Regions from separate parts of the Streptomyces sp. NPDC004721 genome, predicted to be linked through region 2. Evidence: riboswitches for the same ligand, from Rfam matches in the RefSeq annotation. Region 2 holds a riboswitch; the other holds the start of a gene.
The links. A riboswitch is a leader RNA that binds a small molecule or an ion and turns the genes downstream of it on or off. The one in region 2 is predicted to bind ZMP and ZTP.
Positions count from the first base shown of each region.

Region 1 (14,816 bases), on a different contig from region 2:
CAGCGCCCACGGGACCGCGCTGCTCTCCCGGCTCTCCGACCCCGGAAACGTCGGCCCGGGTCTTCTGATCATGGGGGGCAGTCTGATCACCCTGGTGGCCACCCGCTGGATCCGTGCGGAACGGGACCGCAAGGCCTACCAGAGGTACTACTCGGCGACGTGGAGCTGATGGAAAGCACGGATGGCGACGGCCGGACCGACGGCGGAAGGCAGAGGTCGAAGCCGGCTCAGGCCGCCCTGTCGGAATGCGGGGCGGCCGTGGCCCACTCCATCACCAGGCGCTGGTACTCCTCGCGCTGCTCGGTGGTCAGTATCCCGCCCGACCTGAGCCACAGCGCCCGGATCTCCTCGTTGACCTCCGCGGCCGATCGCTCGGAGACGGGTTCAACACTGGTGGACATGCCGTGAAGCATATGCCGCCCGACGTGAAGGCGCTGTGAATAAGTACGAGCTATACGGGCATATCGGACCGTGTCGCTCATCACGTCAATTCGGCAGGTCACCGGCGCGAGTTCACACTCGGCCGACGGGTCGCGGCGTCGGCCGTGCCCGTGCCCATACCGTCAGGTGCCCGGCTTGCGCCCGTAGACGAACACGTCGTCGCCCTTCTTCAGCAGCGACCAGTACTTCTTGGCGTCCTTCGGCGTCATGTTGACGCAGCCGTGCGAACCCGGCGGGTTCCACATGCTCAGGCCGACGGAGTGGAAGGCCTGGCCGCCGTCGAAGAACTGACTGTAGGGCATCGGCACGTTGTAGAGGGTCGAGACGTGGTCGATGTCCCGCCAGTAGACCTTCTTCAGGCCGGTGCGGGTCGTGTACCCCTTGCGTCCCGTGCGCACCGGCACCGGCCCGTAGACGAGCCGGCTGCCGTCCTGTATCCAGCTGAGCTGGAGAGTGAGGTCGACACAGGCTATGCGGCCCTTGTTCACCGGGCACTTGCCGCTCTTGTTGGGCTTCTTGCCGACGGCCTTCTGCTTGTTCATGAGGTTCATCACGCCCCAGGTGACGGAACCCGCGTAGCCGATGTTCGGCGTGATGCCGTGCTTGTTCTGGAAGGCCCGGATGGCCTTGCAGTCGGCGGCCGACTGCCGTCCGTCGACCGGCCGCCCGAGGAACTTCTCCACCTGCTTCTGGTACGGCCCCGCCTGCGTCGTGCAACTCGCCGCCTGCGCCGGTGCGGTACCGAGCGCGAGCGTGAGCGGCGCCACCAGTCCCGTGACGCCCAGTACGACCGCTCCCCGCCTGCCGATTTCCTTCATAACGGCCTTGCCCCCTAGGTGCGTTCCGGCACTTCCCGACACCTAGACCCGTGGCGGGGCACATCGGTTGCAAGGGGGCGCGTGCCGAGACGAAACGGTGACACGCTCCCGGCGGACGCGGCCGGGGCCGGGACCGCTCAGGTGTCCCCCTCTTCCCGCTCCTCCTGAACGGCCGCACGGAAAGCGGTGTTGACCGCGGTGAGGCCGCCGTCGACGGTCAGGGTGGTGCCGGTGATCCAGGCCGCGTCGCGGGAGGCGAGGAAGGCCACCGCGGCGGCGATGTCCTCCGGTTCGCCGACCCGGCCCAGCGGGTACAGGCCGCGGACCCGGTCGAGTTCGGCCTCCCGCCCCTCCCAGGCCGAGGTGCGGACCGTGCCCGGCACCACCAGGTTGACGCGGACGCCGCGGGAGGCGGCGTGCCCGGCGAGGGTGCGGGTGAGCGACGCCAGCCCCGCCTTCGCCGCGCTGTAGCCGTGGTTGCCGAAGTCCTGGACGCCGTTGACCGAGCCGATGCTGACGATCGCTCCTCTGCCGCCCGCCGCCAGGTGGGGCAGGGCGGCGCGGCAGCAGCGGTAGGCACCGGTCAGGGTGATGTCGAGGTCGCGGGCCCACACCGCTTCCGGGTCGTCCTCGAACAGCGGGGTGTCGGGCGTGCAGTGGGCCGCGCAGTTGACCAGGACGTCGAGGGATCCGAAGGCCTGGACGGCCAGGTCCACGGCCGCCTGGACCGCGTCCCGATCCGCGACGTCCAACGGGTGCGCCCGTGCCGTGAGTCCGCGCTCGCGCAGCGCCGCCGCCGTGTGCTCCGCCACGTCCCCGTCCAGGTCGGTGACCAAAACCCCGGCCCCCTCCTCGGCCAGCCTGCGCGCGGTGGCCGCGCCGATGCCCCGGCCCGCGCCGGTGATGAGAACCCCATGTCCGTCGAACCGCCCACTGTCCGTCATGCGCCGAACCTACTTCCACGAAGGGCGTCTCGGGCAGTCAGCGCGCGGTATGTCCTCGCTCCCGCGACTTCCGCAACTCCCGGCGCATATCGGCGTCGTGGCCGGTGCACCGGGAGCAGCGGCGGTTCGGCGGGGCCCGGTCAGCGGTAGCCGGTCGGGTCGGCGGGCAGGCCCGCGTCCTGGACCTCGACGAGGTAGCGCCAGGCGTCGGGGCGGCTGCCGTCCAGGTCGGTGAAGCCGTAGTCCTGGGCGAGGCCGCCACTGGAGAGGGAACGGCCGTTCCAGCGGGCCACGTCCGGGTCCGCGGCCAGGGCGGCGACGGCGCGGCCCACATAGCGCGGGGTCTCGGAGATGGCGAAGTGCGGGACGCGGTCCAGGGCTTCGCGCCAGTTGTCCTCCCGGACCCCGAAGTGGTCGAGCATCAACTCCGAGCGCAGCCAGCCCGGGGTGAGGGCCACCGCCGTGGCGCCACGCGAGCCGAGTTCGTGGCCGAGTGCGAAGGCCATGCGCAGGACGGACGCCTTGGCGAGGTCGTAGAAGAAGTTGACGCGGTAGGTGTCCCGGTTGTACTCGGCGGTGCCGTCGGTCATCTCCACCACCAGGCCGCCCGGGTGACGCAGCAGCAGCGGCAGGGCGTGGTGGCTGGTGATCGCGTGCGTCTCCACCGCGAGCCGGAGCAACCGCAGTCCGTTGCCGAGGTCGTGCTCCCACACCGGGGTGTCCCACGCGAAGAGGTGCTCCGCGCCCCAGATGTCGTTGACGAGGACGTCGAGACGGTCCTGCTCGCGCGCGATGCGGTCCACGAGGGCGCGGACCTGGTCGGACTCGAGATGGTCGACCGGTACGGCGATGCCGTGACCGCCGGCCTCGGTGACCAGGTCGGCGGTGTCCTCGATGGTCTCGGGGCGGTCGTACTCCGAGCGGCGGGCGCGGGTGGTGCGTCCGGTGACGTAGACGGTGGCGCCGGCCGCGCCGAGTTCCACCGCGATTCCCCTGCCCGCTCCCCGTGTCGCCCCCGCGACCAGCGCGACCTTGCCTTCCAATGGGCCTGGCATGTCCGACCTCCCGATGCGTCTTCCGTCGATGCCGTCATCGAGGATGCCGGGGAAACCGGACATCTTCTGTCGCCTTTCGGCGCGGGAAACGGCACACGTGGGCGGGCCGCACGAGCGCCTTCCGGTCTCGTGCGGCCCGCCACCCGGGCTCCGGGCTCGGTTCTCCAGCCTCAGTGCCCGCGGGCGATCCACTCCTGGAGGTGCGGGGCCTCGGCGCCGATGGTGGTCGGGTCGCCGTGGCCGGTGAGGACCTTCGTCTCGGGCGGCAGCGTCAGCAGGCGGTCGCGGATCGAGTCGATGATCGTCGGGAAGTGGGAGTAGGAACGACCGGTGGCGCCGGGACCGCCCTGGAAGAGCGTGTCGCCGGTGAAGACCACGCCGAGTCCGGGGTCGTACAGGCAGATCGCGCCCGGGGCGTGGCCGGGCGTGTGCATGACCTTCAGATCGGCGCCGGCCGCCTCGATGACCTGCCCGTCGACCAGGTGCTCGTCGGGGTCCCGGTTCGGGTGGGTCATCTTCCACAGCGGCAGGTCGTCGGGGTGCAGCCAGATCGTCGCGCCGGTGAGGTCGGCGAGCGCCGGGGCCGCGTCGATGTGGTCGTTGTGGGCGTGGGTGCACACGATGGCGGTCAGCCGGCGGTCGCCGACCGCCGCGGCGATGGCCTCGGCGTCGTGGGCGGCGTCGATGACGACGGCTTCATGGTCGTCGCCGACGATCCACACGTTGTTGTCGACGTCCCAGGTGCCGCCGTCGAGCGTGAACTGCCCGGAGGTGACGAGGCGTTCGATGCGGGCGGCCATCAGAGCACCACCACCGAGCGCAGCACGTCGCCGTGGTGCATCCGCTCGAACGCCTTCTCCACCTCGTCCAGTTGGATGGTCTCGGTGACGAACTTGTCCAGCGGCAGGCGTCCCTGCAGGTGCAGGTCGATGAGCATCGGGAAGTCCCGGGAAGGCAGGCAGTCGCCGTACCAGCTCGACTTCAGCGCCCCGCCGCGTCCGAAGACGTCCAGCAGCGGCAGTTCCAGCTTCATCTCCGGGGTCGGCACGCCGACCAGGACGACCGTGCCGGCCAGGTCACGGGCGTAGAAGGCCTGACGGTACGTCTCGGGGCGCCCGACCGCCTCGATGACGACGTCGGCGCCGAAGCCTCCGGTCAGCTCGCGGATGGCCTCGACCGGGTCGTTCTCCTTGGAGTTGACCGTGTGCGTGGCGCCCATGGTGCGGGCGGTCTCCAGCTTGCGGTCGTCGATGTCGACGGCGATGACCTTCGCCGCGCCCGCCAGGAACGCCCCGGCGATCGCCGCGTCGCCGACACCGCCGCAGCCGATGACGGCGACCGAGTCGCCGCGACCGACGTTGCCGGTGTTGATCGCCGCGCCGATGCCGGCCATCACGCCGCAGCCCAGCAGCCCGGCCACCGCCGGGGAGACCGACGGATCGACCTTGGTGCACTGACCGGCCGCCACCAGGGTCTTCTCGGCGAACGCGCCGATTCCGAGCGCCGGGGAGAGTTCGGTGCCGTCGGTCAGGGTCATCCGCTGCCGCGCGTTGTGGGTGTCGAAGCAGTACCAGGGCCGCCCGCGCAGACAGGCGCGGCACTTGCCGCACACGGCCCGCCAGTTGAGGATGACGAAGTCGCCGGGCGCGACGTCGGTGACGTCGTCGCCGACCGACTCCACGACGCCGGCGGCCTCGTGGCCGAGCAGGAACGGGAACTCGTCGTTGATTCCGCCCTGCTTGTAGTGCAGGTCGGTGTGGCAGACGCCGCAGGCCTGGATCCGTACGACGGCCTCTCCCGGCCCCGGGTCCGGCACGACGATCGTCTCGACCCGCACCGGTTCGTTCTTGCCGGGTGCGATCACGCCGCGCACTTCCTGCGCCATGGTGGTGGTCCCTTCCGTCGAGCGGTGTACGTCCCCCGACCCTACGTCCGACTGATCGGTAAGGGCACCGAGGGGGCCTCTGATCTGCGGGGACGGGCGGGCGAGGCAGGGGCGCCCGGCCTGCGGGGCGGAACGTCAGTGCTGGACGGCGGGAACCAGCAGGCCGAGGGCCTGGAGCCCGCCGACGGACGGGGCGCCCGCGGCGCTCGCGGGCAGCGCGGTCAGGCCGGTGACCGAGACGGCGAGTCCGAGGGCGGCGACGATGCGTCGAGTGCAGATCATGCCCTCGGCAACTCCCTCCGCGCCCGCCCGGACACGGGCCCGCGGCCGCGCTCACCCGTCAGGCGCAGCGCCCGGACCGCGCTTGCCGCGCCCGCCGGGGCGGAGGAGTCTCGAACGGTGAGGCCCGCCGCGGCCCGCTCCTCGCCGGGCCGCGGCCCTTGTAGGAGGTCGTCATGTCCACCTCGGCAAGCCCCGCCTTCGACACCGACACGCTCCGCCGCGGCATCGTGCAGGGCGACCGTGCCACGTACGTGGAGTCCTGCCGGTACGCGGACGGCGGCCGGGTCCTCGCGGAGTCCATGGTCTTGCTGCGGGACGGCAGGATCGCCGAGCGGATACTGATCCAGGCATGGGACGCATAGGCGGAAGGGCCGCGAGGTTCCAGGTCAGCTCCCGTCTGACCTGGACCTTCTCGGCCCGCGCCGGCCTGGGCCGGTCCCGCTCCACGCGGTCGCGCCGGCCGGGGCCGGCATCCACGGTGTCCCCCTGGCGTTCGCCGCGCTGGTCCGCTCGCTGCTGCGGGCGGCGCGGCCGCGTCCGGGCCGTACGGCGGTGCACGGCCATCGGCCGCGGCGGGCCGTGTCGGTTAGGGTGAGGCGGGGCCGTGACTGGCGCTGAGGTGGAGCACCACCGGGGAGCGGCCCACGCAGAGTCGTGAGCCGCGCGCCTGGGCAATTCCCCGAACGCCCAGGAGTGGACCATGTCCCAGGCCCGTTTGATGGACGGCACCGCGCTCGCCCGCCGTGTCGTCGAGGAGACCGCGCGGAAGGCCGCCGCACTCACCGAGCGCACCGGTACGGCGCCCTGTCTGGCGGCGGTGCTGGTCGGTGAGGACCCTGCCTCCGTCACCTACGTACGGATGAAGCAGAAACGCTGCCGCAAGGCCGGTATCGAATCCCGCCATGTGGCACTGCCGGCCGCGACCACCACCGAGGAACTGGTCGACACGCTGCGGTCGCTGTCCAAGGATCCCGCCGTGCACGGCATCCTGCTCCAGCACCCCGTCGGCGAGCACATCGACGAGCGGGCCGCGTTCGAGGCGATCGTGCCCGAGAAGGACGTCGACGGGGTCACCTGCGCCTCGTTCGCGGCGATGAGCTTCGGTCTGCCGGGGTTCGCGTCCTGCACGCCCGGCGGCATCCTGCGGCTGCTGGACGCGTACGACGTCGAGCTGCGCGGCCGGCGCGCCGTCGTGGTGGGCCGCAGCGCGATCCTCGGCAAGCCCGTGGGGATGCTGCTGCTCGCGCGGGACGCGACGGTGACGTACTGCCACTCACGGACCGCGGACCTGCCGGCCGCCGTGCGCGAGGCGGACATCGTGGTCGCCGCGGTGGGCCGGCCCCGGCTCATCCGCGGCGAGGACCTCAAGCCCGGCGCCGTGGTGATCGACGCGGGCTACAACCCGGGCAACGTCGGCGACGTCGACTTCGACTCCGCCGTGGAGCGGGCCTCGCTGATCACTCCGGTGCCCGGTGGGGTGGGCCCGATGACGATCGCCACGCTGCTGGAGCAGACCGTGACGGCCGCCGCCCGGCAGCTCGGGGTGTGAGCGGCGTACCGGGGCCGGAGCAGGAGTGAAGGCACCGACACCCCTCGGGTCGTTCACCGGCGGCGGGCGGCCTCGCGGCCATACTGGCCGTCGTGCGCGTAGCGATCATGACGGCGGGATCCCGGGGCGACGTCGCCCCCTTCACCGGACTGGGGCACGGCCTGGCTCTCGCGGGTCACGAGGTCACCCTGGTCACGCACGGATGCTTCGAACCGCTGGTCGCGGGCTCGGGCCTCGGCTTCCACCCACTGCCGGTGGACCCGCGGGCCGAGTTGGAGTCCTCGCGTGGCCGGGGACTCCACCGCAGCGCCTCCGGCACGGGCAAGGTGGTGCGGGCCGTGGGGCTGGTGCGGGCGGCCATCGCCCGGATGACGGACGATCTGATCGCGGCGGCCGAGAAGAGCGACGTACTGCTGCTCGCCGGCTCGCTCGGGCCGGTCGGGCACGCCATCGCCGAGGCGATGAACCTGCCCAGTATCGGCGCTCATCTACAACCTCTCTCCCCTACAAGGGAGTTCGCGCCTCCGCTGCTGGGTGGCGGGCACTGGGGCGGAACTGCGAACCGCCTCGCCGGACATGGAGTGAACCTGGCCGTGGAACGGGTCTTCTCGGCGGCCGTACCCGCCGTGCGGACCCGGCTGGGACTGCCGCCCGCCCGCGCGGGCACCGGCCGCCGCATCCGCCGTGGGCAGCGCCGGCCGGTGTACCACGGCTTCAGCCCGCTCGTGGTGCCCAGGCCCCATGACTGGCGCAGTGGGCTCCAGGTGTGCGGGTACTGGTGGCCGTACGACCGTTACACCCAACTCCCCGACGGCCTGTGGGACTTCCTCGACGCGGGCCCTCCGCCGGTCTACGTGGGACTGGGCAGCGCCACCGTGCCCGACCCCGGGCGGCTCAGCGACACCATCGTGCGCGCGCTGCGCCGGGCCGGACTGCGCGGTGTGGTCCAGCGGGGCTGGGCCGGGCTGGAGGCGTCCGGCGAGGACATGCTGACCATCGGCGAGGTCCCGCACTCGGCCCTGTTCCCGCGGCTGGCGGGCGTGGTGCACCACGCCGGTGCGGGCACGACCGCGGCCGGGCTGCGGGCCGGCGTCCCCGCGGTGCCCGTGCCCGTGCAGTTCGACGAGGGTTTCTGGGCCGATCGTCTCGTCGGCCTCGGCGTGGCCCCCTGCTCGGTTCCGCTGCGCAGCCTCACCGCGGACAACCTCGCCGCGGCCCTGGTCCGCGCCACCCGTGGCCACGGACATCGTGAACGGGCACGGGCCCTGGGCGCCCGGATCCGCGAGGAGAACGGCCTGGCCCCGGTACTGAAGGCGGTCGAACAACTCGCCCGCTAGGACCGCCGTCCTCCTCCCGCCCCGAAGCCCACCGGACGCCCGACGGCCGGCGGGGCGGACAGCCGCCTCGACCAGGGGCCGCCGCAACCCGGCGGGCACGCCCGCCACACCGGTGGCCACCGGATGCCAAGCGGCCGGCAGGGCGAGCGGCTCCCTCGACCAGGAGATGTCTCGACCCGGCGAGCACTCCAGCCCTGCCCGCGACCACCGGCTGCCCTGCGGTTGGCGAGGCGGACCCGTCCGCCAGTCGCCTCGCGCACAGGCGCCTCGACCCGACGGGCGCTCCACCCCTGCCGGAGGCCACCTGCGCTGCTCGCGAACGCCACGGCGGTCACACGGCGGCACGGACACACCGACTCACCACCCATGCCCCGAACCGTCGCCGCCACCCTGGCCCCGCGGCCACGACCCGTCGGCACAAGCACGCCGCCTTGCCCCCGCACGCCCGAACCGCCACCACCATGCCGCCCACCGCGTCCCGGACCCCGGCGAGCGGGCGCAAGGGCGCGGTCAACCACGAGCGGGCGACCGGTCGTCATCGCCCCGCCCGTTGCGTCAGGTTGAGGAGGTACTGCTTGCGGTCCAGTGGGTTGTGGTCGGTGCGTGGGCGTTCGGGGACCGTGTCGCCCGTGACCGGTGCGTAGTGGTCGAAGGCGCTCTCCAGGTCCCCCTCGCCGCGAGTCAGCCCCGGCAGCCGCTGCTCCAGCGCGTGCACCCGGGCCGCCGGGACGCCGCCCTCCAGAAGGCACACGGATCCGTGGGTGACGGTCGTCCGCGGCACGGCCCGCAGCGCGGACAGCACCGGCAGCAGGGCGCCGAGCGTGTCCGCCGGGGCCTCGACGCGGAAGCGGTGCACCGGCTCGTGGACCAGCGTGCCCGCGCGGCGCAGCGCCTCGATCAGCACCAGCGGGGTCAGGCCCCGGAAGTCGGCCCCGGTGCTGGACATGCTCTTGTCGAAGCCCTGGTGGGCGTGGCTCTGCCGGGGGCAGTAGCCGCAGTGGGTCAGGGTGACCGTGCAGTCGGTGACCTGCCAGCCGTGCAGCCCCTGCCCGAGGGCCTCGCGCACGGTGTCCTCCACCGCCTTGAAGAAGGCGTACGGCATCGAGCCCAGCTCGACCTCCAGCCGGAAGTCCACCCCCGAGCCCGCCGGCGCGGGGTCGACGCGCAGCCCGACGGTGGCCAGGAAGGGGTTGCCGTCCTTCTTGATGAACTCCGCGGCCCCACCCGTGCCCACCGGCCGCTCGACACACAGCGGGGTGGTCTCCCGGAAGGTGACAGGCAGCCCGAACTCGTCGGCGAGCGTCGCCTGGAGGACCTCCTTCTGCACCTCCCCGTACAGGGATACGGAGGTCTCCTGCCGCCCCTCGTCGTGGCGCAGCCCGATCAGCGGGTCCTGCTCGGCCAGCCGGGTGAGCGCGAGGTGCAGGGCCCCGCCGCCCACGCCGGGGCCCGGTACGACGACGGTCTCCAAGGTCGGCGGCGCGAAGAAGTGCTCGTAGGCCTTGCCGGGCTCGCCGACCGTGTCGCCGATCCGGATGTCGGCCAGGCCCCACAGTCTGGCGATGCGGCCCGCGGACACCGCGTCGGCACGGACGTCGATGCCGTGGTCGAACACGCCGATCGCGGTGACCCTGCCCTCCGTGCGGGCGTCGCCGTAGGGCACGCGGTCCCGTACCCGGAGGGTGCCGGAGAACATCCGCGCGTAGGCCACCTTCTCCCCCGCGAGGCCTCGCTCGACCTTGAACACGGTGGCCGAGACAGGCCCGTCGGGGTCGCCGCCCGCGGCGGGCAGCAGTTCCTTGACACCACCGATCAGCGCGTCCACTCCGGCACCGGTGATCGCGGAGCCGAAGTACACCGGGTGTACGAGCGCCTGCCGGGTCTGGGCGGCGAGGGCGGCGCGCAGGCGAACGCCGCGGAGGGTGCCGTCGACGTACGCGGCCAGCAGGTCGTCGTCTTGCTCGGCGAGGACGTCCGGCGCGGACGGGCCGAGGCCGGGCACGAAGCGGGCCTCGCGGGCGCCGATTCCCGTCACCCGACCCATGGGCACGACGGCCGGTGTCAGCCGCCGGGCGACGTCACCCAGCAGTTCCTCCTGCCGGGCGCCCCGCCGGTCGATCTTGTTGGCGAAGAGCAGGGTCGGGATGCGCAGCCGCCGCAGGGTGCGCATCAGGACGCGGGTCTGCGCCTGGACGCCCTCGACGGCGGAGACCACGAGTACCGCGCCGTCGAGCACGCCCAGCACCCGCTCCACCTCGGCGATGAAGTCGGGGTGGCCGGGGGTGTCGATGAGGTTGACGGTCACGTCGTCGACCGGGAAGGAGACGACCGCGGACTTGATGGTGATACCGCGCTGCCGCTCCAGCGCGAGGGTGTCGGTCCGCGTACTGCCGGCGTCGACGCTGCCGAGCGCGTCGATCACCCCCACGGAGTGCAGCAGCCGTTCGGTCAGACTGGTCTTACCCGCGTCGACGTGCGCGAGAATGCCGAGGTTGAGCAAGTGCACCGGGCGTCATGTCCTTCTTGATGGCAGGGATTCCTTCCGGGGTGGACATGGACGCTGTGCGCATGGATGCTCCTCGTTCGGTGACGGCGTGGTGACGTGCAGTGCAGCAGAGCCGGAACGCCGGGGCAATGGATTAACGGTCAACAAAGCCTGTCGCAGCACTCGCCGCCGCCCTGACGCGGCCATAGAGTGACGTACACCACACGGTCGACGACATTTCCCCCACCCACGCCCATATGGCCCCCGGAGGGAACATGACCCACATCTCGGTCACGGTGGACGGCACGGCCTACGAGGACGAGGTGGAACCCCGTCTGCTCCTGGTCCACTATCTGCGCGACCGCCTCGGACTGACCGGTACCCCGATCGGCTGCGACACCTCGAACTGCGGAGCCTGCACGGTCGAGTTGGACGGCGCGAGCGTCAAGAGCTGCACGGTGCTGGCCGTCCAGGCGGACGGCGGCGAGGTGACCACGGTCCAGGGACTGGCCAGGGACGGCGAGTGGACGGGGCTGCAGCGCGCGTTCCACGAGCGGCACGCGCTGCAGTGCGGCTACTGCACCCCCGGGATGATCATGGCCGCGCGCGATCTGCTGCGCGAGAACCCCCACCCCGACTCCGACGAGGTGCGCAAGGCGCTGGAGGGCAACCTGTGCCGGTGCACCGGCTACCAGAACATCGTCCGCGCGGTGCTCGCCGTCGCCGAGGGGGAGACGGCCTCCGGTGAGCGGACCGGGTCCGCCCAGGAGGTGACGGCATGACCGACCAGGCCGTCGAACGCGAGGTCGGCAGGGCCCGGCTCCGCAAGGAGGACGCCCGGCTGATCACCGGGCAGACCAACTGGACCGACAACATCACCGTCACCGGACTGCTGCACCTGGCCATCCTGCGCAGCCCCATGGCGCACGCCCGCATCGAACGGATCGACGTCTCCCCCGCCCTCGAACGCCCCGGCGTCGTCGCCGCTTTCAGCGGCCGCGACCTCGCCGGGGGACTGGGGTCGCTGCCCTGCGCCTGGCCGGTCACCGAGGACATGGTGCTGCCGGACCATCCGCCGGTCGCGGTCGACGAGGTGCGCCACGCCGGTGACCCGGTGGCGGTCGTCGTGGCCCGCGACCGGTACGCGGCGGCCGACGCGCTGGAGGCGATCGAGGTCGACTACGAGCCCCTGCCGCCGGTCCTGGACCTGGAGGAGGCACTCGCCGAGGACGCCCCGCTGGTCCACGCCGACAAGGGCACCAACCGCGCCTACGTGTGGCCGCTGAGGACCGGCGAGGACTTCGAGGCGGTCAGGCAGCGCGCCGACGTCGTCCTCACGCGCCGCTACCGGCAGCAGCGGCTCATCCCCAACGCCATGGAGCCGCGCGCGGTCGTCGTCACCCCGCTGGCCGCCTCCGGGGAGTTCACGGTGTACTCGTCGACGCAGATCCCGCACATCCTGCGGATCATGCTCTCGGTGGTCACCGGCGTGCCCGAGCACAAGCTGCGGGTGATCGCCCCCGACGTGGGCGGCGGCTTCGGCTCCAAGCTCCAGGTGTACGGCGAGGAGGCCATCGCGGTCGAGGTCGCGCGCAGGCTGGGACGGCCGGTGAAGTGGACCGAGTCCCGCTCCGAGGGCTATCTGGCCACCCACCACGGCCGCGGCATGATCCAGGACATCGAGATCGCCGCGACCCGCGAGGGCCGGCTGCTCGGTCTCAAGGTCGACCTGATCGCCGACATGGGCGCCTATCTGATGCTGGTCACTCCCGGCACCCCGCTCCTGGGCGCCTTCATGTACCCGGGGATCTACAAGATGGACTCCTACGAGTTCAAATGCACCGGAGTGTTCACCACCCGCACCCCGACCGACGCCTACCGCGGCGCCGGGCGCCCGGAGGCCACGTACGCCATCGAGCGGGCCATGGACGAACTCGCCGCCGAGGTCGGTCTCGACCCGGTGGAGGTGCGGCGGCGGAACTGGATCCGGCACGAGGAGTTCCCGTACGCCTCGATCGCGGGACTGACCTACGACAGCGGGAACTACGAGGCGGCCACCGACAAGGCGCTCGCCCTGTTCGGCTACGACGACCTGCGCGCCGAGCAGCGCAAGCGCAACGAGCGCGGGGACGGCGTGCGCCTGGGCATCGGCGTGTCGACGTACACGGAGATGTGCGGGCTGGCACCGAGCCGGGTGCTGCGGGACCTCAGGTACTCGGCCGGCGGCTGGGAGGCGGCGAGCATCCGCATGCTGCCCACCGGCAAGGTCGAGGTGGTCACCGGCACCAGCCCGCACGGGCAGGGGCACGTGACCTGCTGGAGCCAGATCGCCGCGGACGTGCTGGGCGTGCCGTTCGAGGACGTCGAGGTGCTGCACGGCGACACCCAGGCGGCCCCGCAGGGCATGGACACCTACGGCTCGCGCTCGCTGGTCGTGGGCGGGTCGGCGGTGCACCGCGCCGCCGAGAAGGTGGTGGACAAGGCGCGGAAGGTCGCGGCGCACCTGCTGGAGGCCAGTGAGGACGATCTGGAGTTCAAGGGCGGCGTGTTCTCGGTGAAGGGCTCGCCGGAGGCGCGCAGGACCATCCAGGAGATCGCCTTCGAGACGTTCACCTCGCACGACGTGCCCGACGGCATGGAACCGACCCTCAACTCCGAGTACCTGCTCGACCCGGAGAACTTCTCCTACCCGCACGGCACCCATCTGTGCGCGGTCGAGGTCGACACCGAGACCGGGCAGACCCGTATCCGCTCCTACGTCTGCGTGGACGACGTGGGCCGGGTGATCAACCCGGTGATCGTCGAGGGACAGGTGCACGGCGGGCTGGCCCAGGGCATCGCGCAGGCGCTGTACGAGGAGGCCGTGTACGACGCGGAGGGCAACCTGGTCTCCGGCACCATGGCCGACTACCTCGTGCCGTCGGCGGCGGACCTGCCCGAGTTCGTGACCGACCGGACCGAGACGCCCGCGCTCTCCAACCCGCTCGGCGCCAAGGGCGTCGGCGAGGCGGGCACGATCGCCTCGACGCCCGCCGTCGTCAACGCGATCGTGGACGCCCTGCGCCCGCTGGGCGTGCACGACGTGCGGATGCCGTGCACCCCCGAGCGGGTCTGGGAGGCCGTACGGTCCGCCCCGCCGGCGCGGACGGCGCAGAAGGAGGGTTCGGCATGATTCCCCCCGCATTCGACTACGCTCGCCCGACCAGCGTCGACGAGGCCGTGCGCACCCTCGCCGACGCGGGCGAGGACGCGAAGGTGCTGGCCGGCGGGCAGAGCCTGCTGCCGCTGCTGCGGCTGCGGCTGGCCTTTCCCGAACTCGTCGTCGACATCGGGCGGATCCCCGAGCTGCGCGGGGTCCGCGAGGACGGCGGCACGCTCGCCATCGGGGCGCTGACCACCCACCACGACGTGCTGCACGACCCGCTGGTGCGGCGGCACGCGGGCCTGCTGGCTCAGGCCAACGCGACGGTCGCGGATCCCGCCGTACGGCACCGGGGCACCCTGGGCGGCTCCCTCGCGCACGCCGACCCGGCCGGAGACCTGCCCGCGGTGGCGTTGGCGCTGGACGCCGAACTGGTCGCCGAAGGGCCCGGCGGGCGGCGCACGATCCCGGCGCGGGAGTTCTTCGCCGACTATCTGCAGACCGCGCTCGCCCCCGACGAACTCCTGGTGGAGGTGCGGGTGCCCAAGCGGGAGGGCTGGGGCTACCGGTACGAGAAGTTCCACCGGGTGGCGCAGTCCTGGGCCATGGTCGGTGTGGCCGCGCTGGTGCGGCGCGACGACGGGCGCATCGCGGAGACGCGGATCGGCCTGACCAACATGGGCGCGACCCCGCTGCGGGCCGCTGCGGCGGAGGAGGCGCTGGCCGGTGCCGGGGACGCCGACGCGGTGGCGCGGGCGGCCCAGTCCGCGGCCGAGGGCACCCGGCCCTCGCGGGACGCGTCGGCCTCACCCGAGTACCGGGCGCACCTCGCGCGGGTGCTGACCAAGCGGGCGGTCCTGGCCGCCGCCGGGATGGGG
Region 1 is NZ_JBSGBZ010000036.1:28,183-42,998, reverse strand. It holds gene ACWEK3_RS28225 (S1 family peptidase) at 1-169, shown strand, start outside; gene ACWEK3_RS28220 (hypothetical protein) at 228-413, opposite strand; gene ACWEK3_RS28215 (L,D-transpeptidase family protein) at 564-1,259, opposite strand; gene ACWEK3_RS28210 (SDR family NAD(P)-dependent oxidoreductase) at 1,397-2,203, opposite strand; gene ACWEK3_RS28205 (SDR family oxidoreductase) at 2,344-3,258, opposite strand; gene ACWEK3_RS28200 (MBL fold metallo-hydrolase) at 3,429-4,058, opposite strand; gene ACWEK3_RS28195 (S-(hydroxymethyl)mycothiol dehydrogenase) at 4,058-5,143, opposite strand; gene ACWEK3_RS28190 (hypothetical protein) at 5,279-5,425, opposite strand; gene ACWEK3_RS28185 (hypothetical protein) at 5,599-5,787, shown strand; ZMP/ZTP riboswitch at 6,020-6,105, shown strand; gene ACWEK3_RS28180 (bifunctional 5,10-methylenetetrahydrofolate dehydrogenase/5,10-methenyltetrahydrofolate cyclohydrolase) at 6,126-6,974, shown strand; gene ACWEK3_RS28175 (glycosyltransferase) at 7,082-8,311, shown strand; gene ACWEK3_RS28170 (GTP-binding protein) at 8,847-10,817, opposite strand; gene ACWEK3_RS28165 ((2Fe-2S)-binding protein) at 11,072-11,578, shown strand; gene ACWEK3_RS28160 (xanthine dehydrogenase family protein molybdopterin-binding subunit) at 11,575-13,968, shown strand; gene ACWEK3_RS28155 (FAD binding domain-containing protein) at 13,965-14,816, shown strand, end outside.
Region 1: it holds a riboswitch for ZMP and ZTP, as region 2 does, so the genes downstream of both, ACWEK3_RS28180 (bifunctional 5,10-methylenetetrahydrofolate dehydrogenase/5,10-methenyltetrahydrofolate cyclohydrolase) here and ACWEK3_RS18420 (glycine hydroxymethyltransferase) in region 2, are expected to answer to the same signal.

Region 2 (14,816 bases):
GCTCCGTTCGCCGTGGTCGCGGAGGGTGACGAGAAGGACGCGGACGTGGCCGTCGAGGCCGCCCGCCGCGCCTTCGACGGCGGCGAGGGTGCCTGGCCGCGCACACCGGTCGCCGAGCGCGCCGCCCTGCTGCGCCGGGTGGCCGACCTCCTGGTACGCGACCGGGAGGAGCTCGGCCTGCTGGAGAGCCGGGACACCGGCAAGACCGTGGAGGAGGGCCGCGTCGACGTCGACTGCGTCGCCGACGCCTTCCGCTACTTCGCCGGCCTCGTCGCCGCGGAAGCCCCCGGCCGGGTCGTGGACGCGGGCACGCCCGACGTGCACAGTGTCGTCGTGCACGAGCCGGTCGGCGTCTGCGCGCTGATCACGCCCTGGAACTACCCGCTGCTCCAGGCTAGTTGGAAGATCGCCCCGGCGCTCGCCGCCGGAAACACCTTCGTGATCAAGCCGAGCGAGATCACCCCGCTGACCACCGTCGCGCTGATCGACCTGCTCGTCGAGGCGGGCCTGCCCGCGGGCGTGGCCAACATCGTCACCGGCCCCGGCCACACCGTCGGTGCCCGGCTCGCCGAACACCCCGACGTCGGCCTGGTCTCCTTCACCGGCGGCCTGCTCAGCGGTGCGAAGGTGGCCCGGGCCGCCGCCGACACGGTCAAGAAGGTCGCCCTCGAACTCGGCGGCAAGAACCCCAACATCGTCTTCGCCGACGCCTGCGCGACCGACGAGGGCTTCGACACCGCCGTCGACCAGGCCCTCAACGCGGCCTTCCTGCACAGCGGCCAGGTCTGCTCCGCGGGCGCCCGGCTCATCGTCGAGGAACCGGTCCGGGAACGCTTCGTCACCGAACTCGCCCGCCGCGCCCAGAGGATCCGCCTGGGCCGCGGTACTGAGCCCGGCGTCGAGTGCGGTCCGCTCGTCTCCGAGCAGCAGCGCGCCAGGATCGAGGCGTACGTCGCCTCCGCGCTCGCCGAGGGCGCGGTACCGCGCTGCGGCGGCAAGCGGCCCGAGCCCGGGGAGACCCGGCCCGCCACCGGCTACTTCTACGAGCCGACCGTCCTCGACCACTGCACACGCCAGATGAAGATCGTCCGGGAGGAGGTCTTCGGCCCCGTCCTCACCGTCGAGACCTTCCGCACCGAGCACGAGGCGGTCGCGCTCGCCAACGACACCGAGTACGGGCTCGCGGGCGCCGTGTGGACCGCCGACGCGGGCCGAGCCCGGCGCGTGGCCGGCCGGCTGCGCCACGGCACCGTCTGGATCAACGACTTCCACCCCTACCTCCCGCAGGCGGAGTGGGGAGGCTTCGGCAAGAGCGGCGTCGGCCGCGAACTCGGCCCCGCCGGGCTCGCCGAGTACCGCGAGACCAAGCACGTCTACCAGAACCTCGCCCCCAGGCCGGTGCGCTGGTTCGCCGGTTGAGCCCCGCGGGCCGCGGGCGCGCACCCCGCCGCCGCGGCCGCGTCCGGCACCACCGCAGACCCCGAAGTCCCCGGACCTCCTGACCCCCCACTGGAGTACGAGCCCGATGCCCGACAACACCCACGAGTTCGACTACGTCGTCATAGGCGGCGGCACGGCCGGTTCCGTCATCGCCTCCCGCCTCACCGAGAACCCGGACGTCACCGTCGCAGTCATCGAGGGCGGCCCCAGCGACGTGGGCCGCGAGGACGTGCTGACCCTGCGCCGCTGGATGGGCCTGCTCGGCGGCGAACTGGACTACGACTACCCGACCACCGAGCAGCCGCGCGGCAACTCCCACATCCGGCACAGCCGCGCCCGCGTCCTCGGCGGCTGCTCCTCGCACAACACGCTCATCGCGTTCAAGCCGCTGCCGTCCGACTGGGAGGAGTGGGAGACGGCCGGCGCCAAGGGCTGGGGCGCGGTCCCGATGGAGGCGTACTACGCCCGGCTCAAGAACAACGTCGTGGCCGTCGACGAGAAGGACCGCAACGCCATCGCCCGCGACTTCGTCGACGCCGCGCAGACGGCGCTCGATGTGCCGCGCGTCGAGGGCTTCAACAAGAAGCCGTTCCACGAGGGCGCCGGCTTCTTCGACCTCGCCTACCACCCTGAGGACAACAAGCGCTCCAGCGCGTCCGTGGCGTATCTGCACCCGGTGATGGACGAGCGCGCCAACCTGACGATCCTGCTGGAGACCTGGGCGCACCGGCTCCAGCTGAACGGCACCCGCGCCGAGGGCGTCCACGTGCGCACCAAGGACGGCGCCGAACTCCTCGTACGGGCCCGCCGCGAGGTCGTGCTCTGCGCGGGCGCCGTCGACTCGCCCCGCCTGCTGCTGCACTCCGGCATCGGCCCGAAGGCGGACCTGGAGAAGCTCGGCATCCCCGTCGTCCACGACCTGCCGGGCGTCGGCGAGAACCTGCTCGACCACCCCGAGTCGGTGATCGTGTGGGAGACGGACGGCCCCATCCCGGAGAACTCAGCGATGGACTCCGACGCCGGCCTGTTCGTGCGCCGCGACCCCGCAAGCGCGGGCCCGGACCTGATGTTCCACTTCTACCAGATCCCGTTCACGGACAACCCGGAGCGCCTGGGCTACGAACGTCCGCCGTACGGCGTGTCGATGACCCCGAACATCCCCAAGCCGAGGAGCAGGGGCCGGCTGTACCTCACCAGCGCCGACCCGTCCGTCAAGCCGGCCCTGGACTTCCGCTACTTCACCGACGAGGACGACTACGACGCCCGCACCCTCGTCGACGGCATCCGCATCGCCCGCCGGATCGCGCAGACCGAACCGCTGGCCGGCTGGCTGAAGCGGGAGGTGTGCCCCGGCCCGGAGATCCTCGGCGACGCGGAGCTGAGCGAGTACGCCCGCAAGGTCGCCCACACCGTCTACCACCCGGCGGGCACCTGCCGGATGGGCGCCGCCGACGACGAACTCGCGGTCGTCGACCCCGAGTTGCGCATCCGCGGGCTGGACGGCATCCGGATCGCGGACGCCTCCATCTTCCCGGCCATGCCCGCCGTGAACCCCATGATCGGTGTGCTCATGGTCGGGGAGAAGGCCGTCGACCTGCTCGGAGGTGAGCGCTGATGGCTCTCGAGGTCCCCACGCGCAAACCGCCCACCGACGACTCCGAGCCCACCCCCGTCTTCTCGGTGGACGGCCTGTGGAAGGTCTTCGGCCCGCGCGCCGACCGGGTCCCCGCCGACCGGGAGCTCGGCGCGCTCGGCCCCGCCGAACTGCGCGAACGCACCGGCTGCACGGCCGCGGTCCGCGACGTCTCCTTCGACGTGCGCAAGGGTGAGGTCTTCGTCGTCATGGGCCTGTCCGGCTCCGGCAAGTCCACGCTGGTGCGCTGCCTGACCCGGCTCATCGAGCCCACCGCGGGCACCATCGCCATCGACGGCGAGGACGTGCGCGCCATGGACGGGGCCCGGCTGCGCGCCCTGCGCAGGCACCGCGCCGCGATGGTCTTCCAGCACTTCGGCCTGCTGCCGCACCGCACGGTCCTCGACAACGTGGCCTACGGCCTCCAGATCCAGGGCGTCGCCCGGTCCGAGCGGCGCGAGCGGGCCGCCGAGATGGTCGCCAAGGTGGGTCTGAAGGGCATGGAGGAGCGCCGCCCGGCCCAGCTCTCCGGCGGTCAGCGCCAGCGGGTCGGCCTGGCCCGCGCCCTCGCCGTCGACCCCGAAGTGCTGCTGTTCGACGAGCCGTTCAGCGCGCTCGACCCGCTCATCCGGCGGGACATGCAGGAAGAGGTCGTCCGCCTGCACCGGGAGGAGGGCCGGACGATGGTCTTCATCACCCACGACCTCCAGGAGGCCCTCCGGCTCGGCGACCGCATCGCCCTGATGCGCGGCGGCAGCATCGTCCAACTGGGCAGCCCCGAGGAGATCGTGGGCTCCCCGGCCGACGACTACGTCCGCGAGTTCGTCCGGGACGTCCCGCGCGAGCAGGTGCTGACGGTCCGCGGGGCCATGCGCCCGGCCTCCGCCGACGAGGCCGGCAGCGGCCCGGCGGTTCCCCCGGAGGCGACGGTCGCGCAGGCCATCGAGGCGGTGGCCCGAGCGGGAGCGCCGGCCCGCGTGGTCGACGAAGGCCGCTGCGTCGGCGTCGTCGACTCGGACGCGCTGCTGTCCGTGGTGGCCGGAACCGACGTCACAGCACCGCTCGGGCGCGGCGAGGCGGTCCCGCGCGACGCCGACGCCACCCCGGAGGCCGTCTGATGACGGCGATCGGCGCACCGGCCCTCCGTGCCGGCCTGCCCGGCGTGCTCAAACGCCCCGCCGGCCACAAGCTCCTGGTCCTCGCGGTCCTGGCCGCCGTCCTCGTCCCGCTGGCCCACTCCCGCTGGTCGAGCGGAACCTGGCCGCACGCGCTGACGGTGGACCTGTCCGGGCCGCTCGGCAGCGCCAGCGACTGGATCATCGACAACCGCGACAGCCACCCGCTGTTCCTCTACTTCCTCGGCCACGTCAGCAACGCGGTCGTGATCTCCGTGCGCGCCGTCTACCTCACGCTCCTCGCCGCCGGCTGGGCGGGCGTCACGGCCGCCGCCGCCCTCGTGGCATGGCGCGTGGCCGGTGTCCGGCTCGCCCTCGGCACGGCCGCCGCGTTCGTCGCCTGCGGACTGCTCGGCATGTGGGTGCCGACCATGCAGACGCTCGCCCTGATGGTGGTCGCGGTCCTCGCCTCCGTCCTCGTGGGCACCCTGCTCGGTCTGGCCGCGGGCCTGTCCGACCGCATGGACCGGGTCCTGCGCCCGGTCCTGGACACCATGCAGGTGCTCCCGGCGTTCGCGTACCTGCTCCCCGTCGTCCTGGTCTTCGGCATCGGCGTACCCGCCGCGGTCCTCGCCACCGTCGTCTACGCCGCCCCGCCCATGGCCCGGCTGACCGCGCTCGGCCTGCGCGGCGCGGACCCGGAGGTGCTGGAGGCGGTCGACTCCCTCGGCGCCACCGCACGCCAGCGCCTGCTGACCGCCCGGATCCCGCTGGCCCGCAAGGAACTGCTCCTCGGCGTCAACCAGACGATCATGATGGCGCTGTCCATGGCGGTCATCGCCTCCGTGATCGGCGCCGGCGGCCTCGGCGACCGTGTCTACCAGGCGCTCGCCTCGGTCGACGTGGGCGCGGCCCTCGCGGCCGGCATCCCCATCGTGCTGCTGGCCGTCGTACTGGACCGGGTGACCGGGGCCGCCGGAGAGCGCCTCGGGCAGGAGCGGCACGGCGCCCGCCCCTGGGCCTACGCCGCCGTCGCCACCGTGGCCGTCGCCCTGACCGCGCGCCTGGCGGGCAGCCCGGACTGGCCCGCGGACTGGACCGTCGGCATCGCCGAGCCGGTCAACCGCGCCGTCGGCTGGATGACCGCCCACCTGTACTCCGGCGTCCCGTACATCGGCGGCACCGCCGACTGGGCGGGCCACTTCACCACCTGGATCCTGGACCCGGTCCGCTCCGGCCTCCAGTGGCTGCCGTGGTGGTCGGTGCTGCTGATAGTCGCCGCCCTCGCGTGGCTGATCGGTACCTGGCGCACCGCGCTGACCGCCGTCCTCGCCATGGCCGCCATCGGTGTGCTCGGCGTGTGGAAGCCGTCCCTGGACACCTTGTCCCAGGTGCTGGCGGCCGTCGCCGTCACCCTCGTCCTCGGCTTCGCTACCGGCGTCGCCGCCGCCCGCAGCGACCGCTTCGAGAAGCTGCTGCGCCCGGTCCTCGACGTCTTCCAGACGATGCCGCAGTTCGTGTACCTGATCCCGGTGGTCGCGCTGTTCGGCGTGGGCCGCGCCCCGGCCGTCGCCGCGGCCGTCGTCTACGCCCTGCCCGCGGTCGTCCGGATCACCGCGCAGGGCCTGCGCCAGGTCGACCCGGCGGCCCTGGAGTCCGCCCGCTCGCTCGGCGCGACCAGCGGCCAGCAGCTCCGCCAGGTGCAGTTGCCGCTCGCCCGCCCGGCGCTGCTGCTCGCCGTCAACCAGGGCGTGGTGCTCGTCCTCGCCGTCGTCATCATCGGCGGCCTGGTCGGCGGCGGCGCGCTCGGCTACGACGTGGTCTTCGGCCTCGCCCAGGGCGACCTGGCGACCGGCCTGGTCGCCGGCGCGGCGATCGTCTGCCTCGGCCTGACGCTCGACCGGGTGACGCAGCCGACCGGCCGCCGCGCCAGGAAGGGAGCCTGACATGGGACGCCGTACGACTCTCACCACCACCACCGCCGTCGCGGTGCTGGCGCTGACCTGCGGCTGCGGCGCCGCCGACATGACCCGGCAGGCCTCGCCGTTCGCGGGCGCGCGGGGCTCGAAGACCGTGACCCTGTCCGTGCAGTCGTGGGTCGGCGCGCAGGCCAACGTGGCCGTCGCCCAGTACCTCCTCGAACACGAGCTGGGCTACCGCGTCGACACCGTCCAGGTCGACGAGGTCCCCGCCTGGGACGCGCTCAGCCAGGGCCGCGTCGACGCCATCCTGGAGGACTGGGGCCACCCCGACCAGGAGAAGCGCTACGTCGACGACAAGAAGACCATCGCGCGGGGCGGCGACCTCGGGGTGACCGGGCACATCGGCTGGTTCGTCCCGACGTACCTCGCCAAGCGGTACCCGGACATCACCGACTGGAGGAACCTCGACAAGTACGCCCCGCTCTTCCGCACCGCGGAGAGCGGCGGCAAGGGCCAGCTGCTGGACGGCTCCCCGTCCTACGTCACCAACGACAAGGCGCTGGTGAAGAACCTGAACCTGAACTACCAGGTGGTCTTCGCCGGTTCGGAGGCGGCGCAGATCACCCAGATCAAGCAGTTCGCCAAGGAGAAGAAGGCCTTCCTGACGTACTGGTACGCGCCGCAGTGGCTGTTCGAGAAGGTCCCCATGACGGAGGTGCGCCTGCCGCCGTACAAGGAGGGCTGCGACGCGGACGCGGCCAAGGTCGCCTGCGCCTACCCGCACACGGCGCTGCGGAAGTACCTCAACGCCGACTTCGCCCGGTCCGGTGGCGCGGCGGCCGCCTTCCTGAAGAAGTTCAAGTGGACCACCGAGGACCAGAACGAGGTCTCCTTGATGATCGCCGACCAGAAGCTCACCCCGGCCGAGGCGGCGAAGAAGTGGGTCGACGGACACCGGTCCACGTGGAAGGCGTGGCTGCCCTGAGGGCGGCCGGGGCTCGCCGGGCCTTCCGGTCCAGGGGCACGGGCGGCCCCTGGACCGGGGGCGTCACTTGTACTGCCCCGGCGTGTAGTGGCCCGGGACCGCGCGGGCCGTCACACCGAACCGGTTCCAGGCGTTGATCACCGTGATCGAGGCGATCAGGTGGGCCAGCTCGGCCTCCTCGAAGTGCGCGGCGGCCCTCTCGTACACCTCGTCCGGCACGAAGCCGTCGGTGAGGACCGTGACCGCCTCGGTCAGCTCGATCGCCGCGAGCTCCTTCTCCGTGTAGAAGTGCCGCGACTCCTCCCAGGCGCCGAGCTGCACGATCCGCTCCACGCTCTCGCCGGCCGCGAGCGCGTCCTTGGTGTGCATGTCCAGGCAGAACGCGCAGTGGTTCAGCTGCGAGGCGCGGATCTTGACCAGCTCGCGCAGCCGCGGGTCGAGGCCCTGGCCCGCGGCCGCGTCCAGCCGGACCATCGCCTTGTAGACCTCGGGGGCGTGCTTGGCCCACTGCATCCGGGGCTCGTGCTCGGGCGCGTACGCGGGGGCGCCTTCGGTGGTGGTGTCCGTGTGTTCGCCGGTGTTCGTCGTCGTAGCCATACGCCCGACCCTATGAGCGAAGCAGCCCAGGAGTATGGTCCATTTCCATGGCGGAATCATGGGCCACTCTGGGCGTGGACCTGCATCTGGAACCGGCCGGCCCCGGCGTGCGCCGCGGCCTCACCGACGCCCTGCGCGAGGCGGTCCGCACCGGCCGCCTGGCCCCCGGAACCCGGCTGCCCTCCTCCCGGACCCTCGCCGCCGACCTGGGCATCGCCCGCAACACGGTCGCCGACGCCTACGCCGACCTGGTCGCCGAGGGCTGGCTCACCGCCCGCCAGGGCTCGGGCACGCGCGTGGCCACGGGGGCACCCGCCTCGCCGTTCGGGCCGCCGCCGAGCGCGGACGTCCGGCAGACCGGCTCGGCCCGGCATCCCCGCGAACGCCCCCGCCCCGTCCACGACCTCGTCCCCGGCACCCCGGACCTCGCCTCCTTCCCCCGCACCCAGTGGCTCAAGGCCGCCCGCCGCGCCCTGGCCGCCGCCCCCCACCAAGCCCTCGGCTATGGCGACCCGCGCGGCCGGCCCGAACTGCGCACCGCGCTCGCCGGCCATCTCGCCCGGGTCCGAGGCGTCCGCACCGACCCCGACCACCTGCTGGTGTGCGCGGGCTTCTCGCACGGACTGCGGATCCTCGGCGCGGTGCTGCGGGCCCGCGGCGTCACCACGGTCGCCGTCGAGTCGTACGGCCTCGACGTGCACTGGGACCTCCTGGCCCGCGCGGGCCTGCGCACCCGCCCCCTGCCCTTCGACGAACTCGGCACCGTCACCGGCGAACTGAGCGGCCCCGGAGCGGTCCTGCTCACCCCCGCCCACCAGTTCCCGATGGGCGTGCCCCTGCACCCCGACCGGCGCGCGGCCGTGACGGACTGGGCCCGGCGCACCGGCGGCCTGATCCTGGAGGACGACTACGACGGCGAGTTCCGCTACGACCGTCAGCCCGTCGGCGCGCTCCAGGGACTGGACCCCGACCGCGTGGTCTACCTGGGCACGGCGAGCAAGTCCCTGGCCCCCGGCCTGCGCCTGGGCTGGATGGCGCTGCCCCCGTCCCTCATGGCGGAGGCCACGGCCGCCAAGGGGCCCTCCGACACCTGCGGGGTGCTGGACCAGCTGACGCTCGCGGAGTTCATCACCTCCGGCGCCTACGACCGCCATGTGCGCTCGGCCCGCCTGCGTTACCGCCGACGCCGCGACGCCCTGGTAGAGGCCCTCGCCACCCGCGCGCCCGACGTCCGCCCCACCGGCATCGCCGCCGGTCTGCACGCCGTGCTGCGCCTGCCGCCCGGCACCGAACCCGCGGTGGTCCAGGCGGCCGCCTGGCAGGGCCTCGCCCTGCACGGGCTGTCCCGCTTCCGCCACGAGCAGGCCGCCGTGGCACCGCTGGACGCCCTGGTCGTCGGCTACGGCACCCCACCGGACCACGCGTGGGCGGCGGCCCTGGACGCCCTGTGCCGGGTGCTGCCCTGACGGCCCGTCGGGCGGACCGTCGAGCCGTGGTCACCCCTGCTCGGCAGGCACCTTCCCGGCCGGTCCTTCCTCGGCCGGCGCCTCCCCGAACCGCGCCAGCGCCAGGGCGCCCGCCACCGCCACCGCGAAGCCGAGCACCGCGAGCCAGGCCAGGCCCTCGCGGGTGCGGTCGCCCAGCCACACCACCCCGATCGCCGCGGGGCCGATCGTCTCGCCGATGACCATGCCCGCGGTGGCCGTGGTGACCGAACCGCGCTGGAGGGCCGAGGTCAGCAGCAGGAAGGCGGCTCCGCCGCCGAGGAGCAGCGCGTAGGCCGCCGGGTTGGTGAACAGCGCCGACGGGGCGAGCGAGTCGATCAGCCGCACCGCCACCTCGACCACGCCGAAGCCGAAGCCCGCGCCCAGGCCCAGCAGCAGGGCACGGACGCGTTCGGGCAGGCGGCCGGCGACCGCTCCGAGCAGCAGCACGGCCAGCGCCGCCCCGAGCATCGCCCACTTCAGCGCCGCCGAGCCGTCCTCGCGGCCCTCCGTGCCCGAGGCCAGCCCCAGCATGGCCAGACCGGCGCAGACGACGCCCACCGCCGACCACTCCACCGCGCTCAGCCGCACCCGCAGCAGCCGGGACGCGGTCACCGCCGTCACCGCGAGGCTGGCGGCGAGGGCCGCGCCGACCACATAGATCGGCAGCGAGCGCAGGGCCGCGATCTGGAGCAGGAACCCGAGGCCGTCCAGGCCCAGGCCCGCCAGGTACCGCCACTGCCGCACCGCCCGCAGCAGCAGCGCCGCGTCCCCGCCGCCGCCGGTGTCCGCCGCGGCGCGTGCGGCGATGGCCTGAAGCACCGTCGCCGTGCCGAAACACACCGCCGCACCGAGCGCGCACACCATTCCGAAGAGCACGAGGCGACTCTAGGGGAGCGGTGGATCCGCGCGGCGCCCGATCCGGCCGCACGCACCGGCCCCCGGCCGGACCCTGTGTGTCGACCCGCTACGCGCCGAGCACCGCCCGCAGTTGCGCCAGCCCCCAGTCCAGGTCCTCCTCGCCGATCACCAGCGGCGGGGCGATCCGGATCGTCGAGGGGTGGGTGTCCTTCACCAGGACGCCCCGGTCCATCAGCTTCCGGGCGATCTCCCGCCCGGTCCCCAGCGACCGGTCCACGTCCACGCCCGCCCACAGCCCGCGTCCGCGCACCGCCCGCACCCGGCCCGTGCCGGCCAGCCGCTCCAGCTCGCGGTGCAGATGCCCGCCCAGCTCCGCGGCCCGTGTCTGGAACTCGCCCGAGCGCAGCATCGCGATCACCTCCAGCGCCACCGCGCACGCCAGCGGGTTCCCGCCGAACGTCGACCCGTGCTCGCCCGGCCGGAACACGCCGAGCACCTCCCGCGAGGACACCACCGCCGACACCGGCACGATCCCGCCGCCCAGCGCCTTCCCGAGCACGTACACATCCGGCATCACCCCCTCGTGCTCGCACGCGAAGGTACGGCCGGTGCGCCCGAGCCCCGACTGGATCTCGTCGGCGACGAACAGCACGTTCCGCTCCCGTGTCAGCTCCCTCACCGCGGGCAGATAACCGGCCGGCGGCACCAGCACCCCCGCCTCGCCCTGGATCGGCTCGAGCAGCACGGCGACCGTGTTCTCCGTCATCGCCGACCGCATCGCCGTCAGGTCCCCGTACGGCACGATCTCGAAGCCCGGCGTGTACGGCCCGAAGTCCGCCCTGGCCTCCGGGTCGGTGGAGAAGCTGATGATCGTCGTCGTCCGGCCGTGGAAGTTGTTGCCCGCGACCACGATCTTCGCCATCTCCCCGGGCACGCCCTTGACCCGGTAACCCCACTTCCGGGCCGTCTTCACGGCCGTCTCCACCGCCTCGGCGCCCGTGTTCATCGGCAGCACCGACTCCATGCCGCACAGCTCCGCCAGCTGCTCGCAGAACGCCGCGAACCGGTCGTGGTGGAAGGCCCGCGAGGTCAGTGTCACCCGCTCCATCTGTGCCTTGGCCGCCTCGATCAGCCGCCGGTTGCGGTGCCCGAAGTTCAGCGCCGAGTAACCGGCCAGCAGATCGAGGTACCGGCGGCCCTCCACGTCCGTCATCCACGCGCCCTCCGCCGTGGCGATCACCACGGGCAGCGGGTGGTAGATGGGTGCGCTGTGGGCGTCGGCTGCGGCGATGAGGTCTTCCGTGGCGGTCACGGCGGCTCCCGAGGACGAGGGGCGCCTCCCCGGGAAGGGGAGGTTGTCCTCCTTCCTATCCTCGCTCGCATGGCGGACGCGGGAACTGCGCCGTGGGGTGCGCCCGGTAGGCTGACGACGGGCCGTGACTGGCGCGCTGGGATGGGACCGACCATCGGGGAGCGGCCCGAGCGGAAAGTGTGCCGTGCGCCTGGGCCGTAACGTGAACGCCGACGCCACGTCCGGAGGTCCCGATGCCTGAGAACACCGCGCCCCTGTCCAACGAGTCCACCGCCTTCCGTGCCGCCCTCGACGTGATCCGCGCCGTCGAGCCGCGCGTGGCCGACGCCATCGGCCAGGAGGTCGCCGACCAGCGCGAGATGCTCAAGTTGATCGCCTCCGAGAACTACGCCTCCCCGGCCACCCTGCTGGCCATGGGCAACTGGTTCAGTGACAAGTACGCCGAGGGCACCATCGGCCGCCGCTTCTACGCCGGCTGCCGCAACGTCGACACCGTCGAGTCGCTGGCCGCCGAGCACGCCAAGGAGCTCTTCGGCGCCCGCCACGCCTACGTCCAGCCGCACTCCGGTATCGACGCCAACCTCGTCGCCTTCTGGGCCGTCCTCGCCCAGCGTGTGGAGGCCCCCGCCCTGGAGAAGGCCGGGGTCCGCCAGGTCAACGACCTCTCCGAGGCGGACTGGGCCGAACTGCGCCAGGCCTTCGGCAACCAGCGCATGCTCGGCATGTCCCTGGACGCCGGCGGACACCTCACCCACGGCTTCCGCCCGAACATCTCCGGAAAGATGTTCGACCAGCGCTCCTACGGCACCGACCCGGCCACCGGCCTCCTCGACTACGAGGCCCTGCGAGCCTCCGCCCGCGAGTTCAAGCCGCTGATCATCGTCGCCGGCTACTCCGCCTACCCGCGCCTGGTGAACTTCCGGATCATGCGCGAGATCGCCGACGAGGTCGGCGCCACGCTCATGGTCGACATGGCCCACTTCGCGGGCCTGGTCGCCGGCAAGGTCCTCACCGGCGACTTCGACCCGGTCCCGCACGCGCAGATCGTCACCACCACCACCCACAAGTCCCTGCGCGGCCCACGCGGCGGCATGGTCCTGTGCGACGACTCCCTCAAGGACCAGGTCGACCGGGGCTGCCCGATGGTCCTCGGCGGCCCCCTCCCGCACGTCATGGCCGCCAAGGCGGTCGCCCTGGCCGAGGCCCGGCAGCCCTCCTTCCAGGACTACGCCCAGCGCATCGTCGACAACTCCCGCGCCCTCGCCGAAGGTCTGACGCGCCGCGGGGCCACCCTCGTCACCGGCGGCACCGACAACCACCTCAACCTGATCGACGTCGCATCCTCCTACGGCCTCACCGGCCGTCAGGCCGAGGCCGCCCTGCTCGAGTCCGGCATCGTCACCAACCGCAACGCGATCCCGGCCGACCCCAACGGCGCCTGGTACACCTCCGGCATCCGCATCGGCACCCCCGCGCTGACCACCCGTGGTCTGGGCACCGCCGAGATGGACGAGGTCGCCGGCCTGATCGACCGCGTCCTGACGGCCACCGAGCCCGGCACCACCGGCAAGGGCACCCCGTCCAAGGCCCAGCACGTCCTCGACCCGAAGATCGCGGACGAGATCGCCCACCGGGCCACGGACCTCGTGGCGGGCTTCCCCCTCTACCCGGAGATCGACCTCGGCTGACCCGTCCCCGCACGGGACTCACAGGTCACAGGGCTCATAGGTCACAGGGCACTGGACTGACAGGGCACAGGACTCACAGGTCGATCAGCTCCTGCCGTGGTTGCTCCTGCGGCGGTCCGGCATCGCGTCGGGCCGCCGCGCGGCGTATAAGCAGCGTGCCGCCGGCCCCGGCGGCCAGCCCGCCGGCCGCCCACCACAAGTGATCACCCCGGCCGTTCGGACTACCGCCCGGAGTCCTGCCGGACGGCGCACCGTCCGCATCACCGAGCAGCCCCGTGCGGGCCAGCCGTTCGTACAGGTCCCGCGGCGCCCGGTGCCAGCGGATGTCGTCGTCCTCCACATCCGGGGCCAGGTCCGAGCGCACCCACGGTGCGCCGTCCTCCGCCACGATCAACTGGTCCTGCCGCTCCACGGCCACATCCCCTCCCGGCGGCCTGCTCGTCACCGGCCACCCTCCGACCCCGGTCAGCCCCCACACCACGGTCACCCGCACCCCCGGATGCCGCCCCCGCGCCCAGGCGTCCGGCACCGGCTCCGTCCCCGTGTACGCCGGGCGCAGCAACTCCCGGAGCAGGGCGAAGTCGCGATCGCCCAGGTGCAACGCCCGGGTCCGCCCCGAACCGCCCGCGACGACCAGGGCCACATCCGGCGCACGCGGCTCACCGCCCCCGTCCGAGGCCGCCGCGACCGCCGGCACCCCGCACAGCAGCACCCCCACTCCGGCCACCGCCACCGGCAGCACCGAGATCAGCCATGGCGCCGAGCGCCCGCCACGCAGTGCCATCCGACCACCCCCTCCGTCCTCCCGCGCACGTCTCTCGTCCTCGGCGCGCGCCCTACACGTCCCGCAGTTCCTGCCGGGGCCCCGGGTCCCGCTCCCGCCGCAGGCGGTCGAGCGGGAGCCTCGAAGCGAAGGGCCGCAGCACCAGCGCGAGCACCGCCCCGGCCGCCGCTCCCGGTATCGCCCACCACCAGTCGGTGCCGTCGCCACCCGCGGCCGGCACACTCACCCGCACCGTCTGCGTCCCCTCGTCAGCGTCGGGTCCGGCGGTGTCCGGTGTGGCCGTCTCCGCCTGCCACGGCGCCGGGAAGATGCCGGTGTACCCCTGGCCCGCGGCCGAGGCCTTCCCCATCACGCCCAGCTTCGCGAGCAGGGCACGCAGCCGGGCGGGCTGCTCGGCGCGGTGCCAGTAGCCGTTCATGGACTCGGGTACGTTCGCCGCCGTGTGGATCCAGACGGCGCTTTCGCCGGTCACCGGGAAGACCTGGTCGAGTCGCCACGGTGATATGTCGTGCGCCAGCCAGGTCACGTTGATCTGCCGGGCGTGGACCAGGTCGGCCTCGGGCGGCTTGTCGCGGCTGCCCGAGCCCGCCGGGCCCAGGAGCCTCTCCAACTGCCCGTACTCCTTCGCGGAGTAGTACAGCGCGGCGGCCTCCCCGCTCTGCGGCGAGGTCACCAGCACACTGGTCGGACCGCCCGCCGTCGCGGAGGACGCGCCCCACACCATCACGGCGAGCACCATCGTCAACGCGCCCATGAGCGCGGTCAGTTCACGAACCCTCCACCTGCCCATCCGAACCCCCACCGGCCGAATCCGGCGCGGCCCGCCCCGGGCCGCGCATCACTTCTGGTACACCGCCCGGCCCGCCCGGGTTCCCACCCCGCGTCACCAACCTGTCCGATCAGCACACCTAGGGCGAAGGCCGCCCGGAAGTCCCGGACTCCAGCACGCCCGACCGGGCGATCCGCGTCGCGCGCGCCTTCGACGCCACTCCCTC
Region 2 is NZ_JBSGBZ010000018.1:17,619-32,434, forward strand. It holds gene ACWEK3_RS18375 (aldehyde dehydrogenase family protein) at 1-1,419, shown strand, start outside; gene ACWEK3_RS18380 (GMC family oxidoreductase) at 1,526-3,055, shown strand; gene ACWEK3_RS18385 (quaternary amine ABC transporter ATP-binding protein) at 3,055-4,191, shown strand; gene ACWEK3_RS18390 (ABC transporter permease) at 4,191-6,134, shown strand; gene ACWEK3_RS18395 (ABC transporter substrate-binding protein) at 6,136-7,095, shown strand; gene ACWEK3_RS18400 (carboxymuconolactone decarboxylase family protein) at 7,159-7,692, opposite strand; gene pdxR (MocR-like pyridoxine biosynthesis transcription factor PdxR) at 7,740-9,158, shown strand; gene ACWEK3_RS18410 (hypothetical protein) at 9,189-10,043, opposite strand; gene rocD (ornithine--oxo-acid transaminase) at 10,144-11,349, opposite strand; ZMP/ZTP riboswitch at 11,464-11,552, shown strand; gene ACWEK3_RS18420 (glycine hydroxymethyltransferase) at 11,583-13,037, shown strand; gene ACWEK3_RS18425 (hypothetical protein) at 13,111-13,821, opposite strand; gene ACWEK3_RS18430 (hypothetical protein) at 13,874-14,611, opposite strand; gene ACWEK3_RS18435 (hypothetical protein) at 14,730-14,816, opposite strand, start outside.